2 regions of the Dinghuibacter sp. genome follow, and region 2 is predicted to be linked to the other one. Evidence: riboswitches for the same ligand, from Rfam matches in the RefSeq annotation. Region 2 holds a riboswitch; the other holds the start of a gene.
The links. A riboswitch is a leader RNA that binds a small molecule or an ion and turns the genes downstream of it on or off. The one in region 2 is predicted to bind cobalamin.

Region 1 (4,417 bases), on a different contig from region 2:
GATGACCCCTCGCGTCTACCAGCAGCGCTACGGAAAAACCACCGGCCTGCACAGCAAATGATTTTGGCCCGCACAGCAAATAACGATCCCATTAAAATTCTAATTTTAAGGTATCGCCATGCGTCCCGTCATCCAGCAAATAGGAGATTCCTTTGTTTATTCCTGTACGTTCGACAAAGCGTACACGTATGAACAATTTGTCCCGGAACACGTACTGGCATACCAGATATCGGGACAAACGCGCATCTATCATCAGTCGGGCGAAATGGTGCTGGAAGAGGGCCACCTGTTGCTCGCCCGGAGAAACCAATTTGCCAAAAGCATCAAGATTCCCGCGGAAGGTAAAAAATACCAGTGCATCTCCGTAGTACTGAGCACTACCCGGTTGCGACAATTTTCAAAGGCAAACGGGATCGTGTGCGTTGAGAAGTATTCGGGGAAGAAAAATATCCTCTTGCGAAAGGACGACTTCTGGAAGGGCTACTTTCAATCCCTCCTCCCTTACGTAGATCGATGGAGCAATGTCAGCGCAGGACTCCTGAACCTGAAGGCCACCGAAGCCATCGAATTGCTCTTGCACCTAAACCCGGGTCTCGAGACCTTTCTATTCGACTTTGCGGACCCATATAAAGAGGACCTCGAGGCTTTCATGCTCAACAATTTCCAATATAATGCTCCCCTCGAATACTTTGCCAGGCTAAGCGGCAGAAGCCTGACGGGTTTCAAACGAGATTTCGCGGGGGTATTTAAGACTTCCCCCGCCACCTGGCTCAAAAACAAGCGCCTTTCCGAAGCGCTATACCTCATCCGGGAGAAAAAGCAAAAACCCCGGGACATCTATATCGACCTGGGCTTTGAGAACCTTTCCCATTTTTATACAGCCTTCAAGCAAAAGTATGGGAGGACCCCCGCCGAAGTAACCACCAAAAAATAATATACCATGACCATCGAGCAAAAAGTACAACACCTGGAGGACCGGACCGCCCTCCGGGAACTGATCGACGCCTACGCCTTTTGCGCGGATACCCGCGACGCCAGGGGCCAAATGGCTCTCTTCACCGAGGACACCCGTTTCGAAGTATATATGGATGAAAAACTGCCGGCGCCGACCCAGGTCGTTACCGGCAGGCAAAACCTGTTCCCCGTATTCGACGACCTGAACCAATACGCGTCCACCATGCACTTCAACGGCCAAAGCACCCTGCACGTCGACGGCGACCGGGCCACCGGCGTCACCTATTGCCGGGCCTACCACCTGAAAGTACCGGACGGCGTACAAAAGCTCATGATTGCCGGTATCCGGTATTACGACGACATGGTAAAACAAAACGGCGCCTGGTTGTTTGCCGGGCGCAAGCTAAAGGTATGTTGGATCGAGAATAGATAATTCCCTACCTTCGCCCCGCAAAGCTCTTTCTTATACTCATCAACGACGAAGGTCCCCGGTTCCGCGCCGGGGTTAATAGGGAATTGTGTGTAAATCGCAAGCTGTCCCGCAACTGTAAGTAACGCCCACCGTTTTTGCCCCGAGTTGTCCACTGCCTCCCCCGGAGGTGGGAAGGACGGCAAAAATGTTACAAGCCAGGAGACCTGCCTACGCCGAATGACAATGCTTCCGTGGATAGAAGCCGGTGTCGTGCGATGCAATACTCTCCCAACAGGGGACCCGTGCGTCCGTCAACTTCCTTTCACAGCAGCATTGTGCGTTGTAGCAAGAGCATTTTACACCATTAAAATGCAGCGAAATGCAAACACACAACCTAGGCTACCCGAGGATTGGCAGCCGACGTGAGCTCAAAAAAGCCGCCGAGCAGTACTGGGCCGGCAAGATTACCGCGACACAACTGATGGCGACGGGTAGATCCATCCGCGAACAAAACTGGAAACTTCAACAGGAGGCGGGTATCGACCTCGTACCCGTCGGCGATTTTTCCTACTACGACCAGGTGCTCGACACCAGCCTGATGGTCGGCGCCATCCCCGGGCGCTACCACGCGCTGACGACCGACAAACAGCTCCCGGACATCGACCTGCTCTTTGCCATGGCCAGGGGATACCAAAAAGACGACTACGACCTGACCGCCATGGAAATGACCAAATGGTTCGACACCAACTATCACTATATCGTACCTGAATTCACCGCCGGCCAGACCTTCCAATTGAACAGCAACAAGCTGATCAATGAATACCGTGAAGCCAAAGAAGCCGGTATCAACGCTAAGCCGGTATTGCTTGGCCCGGTATCCTATCTGCTGTTGGGAAAGGAGAAGGAAACCGGATTCGAAAAACTCGACTTGTTGAAACGCCTTCTCCCCGTCTACCTCGAGGTACTCAAAAAACTCGACGACGCCGGCGCCTACTACATTCAGTTCGATGAGCCCTGTTTGTCGCTGGACCTCACCCCCACCGAACAAAAGGCCTTCCAGAAGACCTACCAGGAGATCCACGCCAAATTCCCCGGCCTCCATATCATCCTGGCCAGTTATTTCGAATGCTACGGGGACAACCTCGACACCGCCCTCAGCCTCCCGGTGGGCACCCTTCACCTGGACCTGGTGCGCTGCCCGTCCCAGCTCGACGACATACTCACCAGGAAATTCACCACCGCAAAAACCCGCTTATCCCTGGGCGTAGTCGACGGCCGCAACATCTGGAAGAACGATACCCTTCAGAGCCTCGACCTCATAAAAAAAGCCACCGATGCCATCGGCCGGGAGCGCGTCTGGATCGCCCCGTCCTGCTCCCTCCTCCACGTCCCCTGCGACCTCGACCTGGAAACGGACCTGCACATCAAACAGTGGCTGGCCTTTGCCAAACAAAAGGTGCAGGAGATCAGCGCCCTTCGGAAGCTCGCAGAGAACCTCGCGGAGAACCCAGCCGACATAGAAATAGAAGCCGACACCCGCCGCACCTCGACACTTATCCATAACCCCGAGGTAAAAGCAAGGACCGCCGCCCTCACGGAGAGAGACGCCCGTCGGAATAACCCTTTCCCGGAACGCCGCAACCGCCAGCGCGAAACCCTGCGTCTGCCGCAATTCCCCACCACGACCATCGGCTCTTTCCCCCAAACCGCCGACATCAGGGCCCTTCGCGCTAAACTGAAAAAAGGCGAGCTGACGCAAACGGAATACGACAATAGCATCGCCAAAGAAACCGAGGAAGCTATCCGCTGGCAGGAATCCATCGGCATCGACGTACTCGTCCATGGCGAGTTCGAGCGGAACGATATGGTGGAATATTTCGGCGAACGGCTGGAGGGGTTTGCCTTTACCGGGAACGGTTGGGTCCAAAGCTACGGCAGCCGCTGTGTAAAGCCACCTATCATATATGGCGACGTTTACCGGAAGGAGCCCATGACGGTGCGCTGGTCCTCCTATGCCCAATCGCTGACTAAACGGTGGGTCAAGGGTATGCTCACCGGCCCCGTCACCATCCTGCAATGGTCTTTTGTCCGCAACGACCAGCCGCGCAGCCTGACCTGCGCCCAGATAGCCCTTGCCATCCGGGATGAGGTCGCCGACCTGGAAAAAGCCGGCATCCGGATCATCCAGATCGACGAGCCCGCGATCCGCGAAGGCCTGCCCCTGCGCAAGGCCAACTGGCAGGAATACCTCAACTGGGCCGTCCGCGCCTTCCGCATCGCTGCCAGCGGGGTCGCCGACGCGACGCAGATACACACCCATATGTGCTATTCGGAGTTCAATGACATCATCCAGGCGATCGCCGACATGGACGCCGACGTCATCACCATCGAGTGCTCCAGGTCCCAGATGGAGTTGCTCGATGCCTTCGCGACCTTCCGGTATCCCAACGAGATCGGCCCCGGCGTCTACGACATCCACTCCCCCCGCGTGCCATCTAAAACGGAAATGCTGACGCTCCTGAATAAGGCAAAGGACGTGGTACCCGCCGAACAACTCTGGGTCAACCCAGACTGCGGTCTGAAGACCCGGGCCTGGCCCGAGACAAAGGCAGCGCTGACCGCGATGGTCGAAGCCGCCGAAGCGCTCCGAAACGGCTAACTTTACCGGATGAAAATCACGCTCTTCGTCTCACTTATATGGCTCGCACAGGCATTGCATGCCCAACAGATATATAAGGACGTCCCCTACAAAGACACCCTGAAGCTCGACCTCTACGAGCCCGCTGGTACATCGCCCAGGCCCGTCGTCATCATCATACACGGCGGCGCCTGGGTGCGGGGGGACAAGTCCCTCGACGAGGGCTACTACCTGCCCCGGTTGCGCGACCAGCTCCTGCTCAACGGCTACGCCGTCGCCAGCATCGACTATACCCTCCTCAGCGCCACCGCTCACTTCCCCACGCCCATCGAAGATGGCGACGACGCAGTCCGCTGGCTAAAAACAAATGCCACGCAATACCGCCTCGACACCACCCACTTCGGTCTGTGGGG
Region 2 (4,417 bases):
AGAAAAGCCGCCAGTGGCCGTAGAATTCAAAGCGGTTCAAAAAGACGTCGCTGATCCAAAGCGTGAGCAACGGCCAGCCAAACGCCGCGAGCCAGCCGCCGGCGCGGCGCCCGCTTACATCGTGGAGCCCATTGGAGCCGCGCCGCCAGGAAGCCGCCGTGAAACACGCCCCACCGAAAAGCGCCATCGCCCCGATGGGTGAAAAGTCCGCCAGCGGCGATAGACAACTGGTGGCGAAGACTACGCGGAGCGCCGCCACCAGGGCCAGCATAGCCAGTATAACCGGGGATTTGGGTTTGACTGTCATAAGAAGATCGTTTTATAAGCTGATGCGGACCCCACCCGTGAGCGTAAAGCCAAGGGTGTTGTAGCCATAGATTTCGGTAAAGTGCGTGTTCGTGATATTCCGAATATCGGCAAAAAACTTGAGACCCCAGTGCGGCACGTGGTATTCCCCATAGGCATTCCAGAGGGTGTAGGCGTGGAGGGTCGCCTGCGCGTCGCCGTAGGTATTGTAGTCGTAGTACAGGTCGATGCGCTTGTCCTGCCATTGCACGTTGGTCGAGACAAACAAACGCGGCGTGACCTGGTAGGAAAGCGTGGCCCCTGCGCTGTTTTTGGGCACGCGGTAGAGGTTGAAGTAGGTGGAGTCGGCGCCGTTTTCGCCGGATTTATCGGTGACGGTGCCGGTGACATGGGTATAGTTCGCGGTCAGCTGGAGGCCGTGGGTGATGGTCCAGCTGCCTTCGAGCTCTACGCCATGCGCGTGCTCCTTGTTTTGGTTGATGTATTGGCCGTAGGGCGGCGTGGCGGTCGACGCAAAGAATATCTCGTTCCTGATCCAGCGGTCGAACCAGGTCGCCCTTAACCGGAAGACGCCGGTCCGGTACTCCGCTCCGCCTTCGAAGGACAGCGACTTTGCGGGATCGAGGTCCTTGTTCCCGTAGGGGGAATACAACTGGTACAGGGAAGGGATCTTGTAACCGGAGGCGAAGTTGGTAAAGACCTTCAGCCGCCGGGCGATGAGCACGGAAGGCGAGAGATTGAAGACGGTGCTGGTGCCGTATTTGGAATTGGTATTGTACCGGAGGCCCCCGTCGAGGAGCAAGTGACCGGGTAACCGGATTGTCGTGGATGCGTACAGGCCTATCTGGTGGTAGTGCGCGCTGTCGCGGGGAAGCGACGTCGGCGAAGGGGGCGCGCCGGGATAGATATATTGCGTCTGTTGTTCGGTGGACAGGTTACGATAGTCGATGCCGCCGACCAGGTTCCACCACGAGGTCAGCGGATAGCTGACATATGCCTCCGCATAGTGTTCGTACCCCGCAAAGGCGTCGGAGGAAAAGAAGCCCTTCGTCATGAGGTCGGGCAGCGAGTCGTCGTAATCCGTCCGGCGTGCCTGGTTGTACGAATACACCAGGTGGAGTTGTCCCGCGCCTACCTTTACCAATGAGCGGAGACCAGCCTGTACGTTGGAGAGCGTATACGTATAGCTGGTATCGATGGCGAAGGAGCCGCCATCCTCGTGGCCCGCGTAATGACTGTAAATGATAAACGGCGAGAGCGTCAGCCCCTTGGCCACCTGCCAGTCCAGGTTTACGTGGAAGCTGTGTTGGGTATACCCGTCGGCTGGGGCCTTTACGCCAGGCACGGTGTCCGTGGCTTCTGAAATGCCGCCGGTATGGAAGAATGCATATCCGGCGTTATAGCTGAACGTTGCCACCTTGCCGCCGACGGAGGCGTTTACCTGCTGGGTGTTGTAATAGCCGAGGCTGCCCTGGGCCGCGACGGCGACCGGTTTGTCGGCCCCTTTGCGGGTGATGATGTTGATGACCCCGGCGATGGCGTCGGAGCCGTAGAGGACCGACTGGCTGCCCTTGACGATTTCGATGTGGTCGATGTCTTCCAGGGTCAGCGACCGGAGGTCGAAGCTGTTGTCGGTGCTGGATGCGTCCTGGAGGGGCACTCCGTCTATCATGAGCAACGTATATCCGTTGGAGGCGCCCTCCATATAGACCGATTTGGCGGACCCGGGGTTGCTACCCGCCCCGGCCACGATGATGCCGGGTTGTTCGCCCAGGATCTGCGCCAGGTTTTTGCCGCCGCTCCGGGCCAGTTGCTGTCGCGTGATCACGTCGACAACCTTACCGGTCTGGGAGAGCTTGCCGGCGGTCTTGTCCGCCGTAACGATGATGTCGTCCAGTTGACGGGTGGTGTCCCGGTCATCGGAAACACGCGGGGAGGTTTGGGCCAGCAGGGCGGAAGGAGCCAGCAGGGCGGCCGGAGATAAAACGAAAAGCGCGTACACGAGAAGTCTGTTCATGCAGATAGTTGTAATGAATAAAATGCACAAACTTATCGAGTGGGAAAAAGGATGGCGCGGCCATGGTTCCGCCGTCTCCTGCTTTTCACCCGAAAGCGTTTGGAAAATCCGGATCATGGCAGGTCTTCTGGCTTGCTCCTCCCGGGGCGCCTTCCCATTCCGCTTGGAGGAACAGTGGCCATTTGCCCAGGGGGGTCGTGGAGCTTACAGCTACGGGGATAGCACCGGACTTACACCGGTTTCCCTTTTAACCCTCTTCCACACCGTGCGGGGAGAGGGACCAACATCCGGCGCAAAGATCATTTAATTTCCATAATTTGAACACTTATTTTTGCCGTATGCGAAAACTTACCCTTGCGCTCCTTGTCAGTACCTCTGTCACGGCGCCCGCTTTGTGCCGGGCGCAGGAGAAATGGGGTCTGCGCAAATGCGTGGAATACGCGATGACCAATAATATCTCCGTCCGACAGGCAGACATCGATTCGCGGATGGCGGAGTTGACCTATAAACAAAGCAAGTCCGCCCAATACGGCCAATGGTCGTTCAGCACGGGATTGGGTTTGAGTTTTGGCTATTCCGTCGACCCGGCGACCAACACCTTTATCTCGACGGACTTCCTCTATCAAAGCTATACGCTCCAGGGCGGCGCCAACCTCTTCAACTGGTTCAGCCAGCGAAGGCTCATCGAGTCCAACAAGTATACCTTCATGGCCCAGAAGACCAATATCGACAAGGTGCGTAACGACGTCGCGCTGAACGTGGCGGCCGCCTACCTGACCGCCCTGGCGGCCCGTCAGCAGGTCGACATCGGGGTGGCGCAGGTGCAACTGAGCCGCGACCAGCTCAACAATACCCGGAAGCTGGTGGACGCGGGCTCCCAGCCGGAGCTCAACGCGGCGGAGCTGGAAGCCCAGCTGGCCAGCGACAGCGCTTCGCTGATCTCCGCGCAGGCAACCTACGACCAGGACGTGCTGCAGTTAAAGGCCACCCTGAGCCTCGACGCGGCATATCCCTTTATCCTGGACACCCCGGCGGTGGAGACCATCCCGGTGGAATCCCTGGGGGAATTACAACCTGACGTGGTGTACAGCCTGGCCGAAAAAACCTTTCCCCAGTCGCAGCTGAACGAATACCGGATACAGGCCGCGGACAAGGCTTACGCCTCCGCCCGGGCGCAGCTCTACCCCACGCTCCAGGTGTTTGGAAGCTTGGGGGACCGTTTCTCCAATACCTTGCAACGGCCCGGCACACCCAAGCTGGCCGGCATCGATACTACCGGTTATTTCGTTTACAACAACGGCGTGGTGAACAATGTACTGGCCCCTAATTATTCATACGGGTATGTAAAGAATTCCTTCGGCCAGGTGTGGCAGGGTTATTGGAATCAACTGGACCAGAACTTCGGCCAGCAGGTGGGTATTCAGCTGAACGTGCCTATTTTCAACGGCAACCTGGCGCGCACCAATATGAGGAAGGCGAAGCTGAGCATCCGTTCCGCGGAGCTGCAAAAGGAGAGCGACCTGCTGACCCTCAAACAGAATGTGTACCAGGCGTACTCCGCGGCCGCGGCCGCGCTCCAGCGCTACCAGGCCAATGTGAAAGCCCTCACCACCGCCCAGACGTCCTTCGACCTGGCGAGCAAACGGTACGGTATAGGGTTGCTGAACACCATCGATTATATCACCAACCAGAACAATTTATTCAAAGCCAAAGTCAACCTGCTCGGCTCCCAATACGACTACGTGTTCAAGATGAAGGTGCTCGAATTTTACAAGGGTCAGGGCGTAAAGCTGTAATCACATCCTCAAAAACTTTATCAGATGAAGAAATTCTGGGTTTGGACACTTGTCATCGTCGTCGTGGTGGTGATCGCCATCGTGGTCATCAAGGCCATAGCGGGCGGGGATAAAGGCGTAAAGGTAGCCGTGGACAAGGTCGGTTACCGGAACGTAACGGAGGTGGTCAGCGCCTCGGGCAAAGTCTACCCTGAGATCGAAGTAAAGATAGCCTCGGACGTGAGCGGTGAGATCACCGACCTGTACGTCAAGGAGGGCGATACGGTAAAAAGGGGACAGGTCGTGGCGCGCATCTACG

Region 1: it holds a riboswitch for cobalamin, as region 2 does, so the genes downstream of both, metE (5-methyltetrahydropteroyltriglutamate--homocysteine S-methyltransferase) here and VL547_RS03770 (TonB-dependent receptor plug domain-containing protein) in region 2, are expected to answer to the same signal.

Annotation. Positions count from the first base shown of each region.
Region 1 covers NZ_DATJIY010000125.1:20,455-24,871, forward strand. The annotation lists gene VL547_RS11450 (GlxA family transcriptional regulator) at 1-61, shown strand, start outside; gene VL547_RS11455 (AraC family transcriptional regulator) at 119-934, shown strand; gene VL547_RS11460 (nuclear transport factor 2 family protein) at 941-1,387, shown strand; cobalamin riboswitch at 1,420-1,612, shown strand; gene metE (5-methyltetrahydropteroyltriglutamate--homocysteine S-methyltransferase) at 1,746-4,025, shown strand; gene VL547_RS11470 (alpha/beta hydrolase) at 4,035-4,417, shown strand, end outside.
Region 2 covers NZ_DATJIY010000040.1:8,879-13,295, reverse strand. The annotation lists gene VL547_RS03775 (DUF6580 family putative transport protein) at 1-307, opposite strand, end outside; gene VL547_RS03770 (TonB-dependent receptor plug domain-containing protein) at 320-2,323, opposite strand; cobalamin riboswitch at 2,424-2,623, opposite strand; gene VL547_RS03765 (TolC family protein) at 2,662-4,119, shown strand; gene VL547_RS03760 (efflux RND transporter periplasmic adaptor subunit) at 4,144-4,417, shown strand, end outside.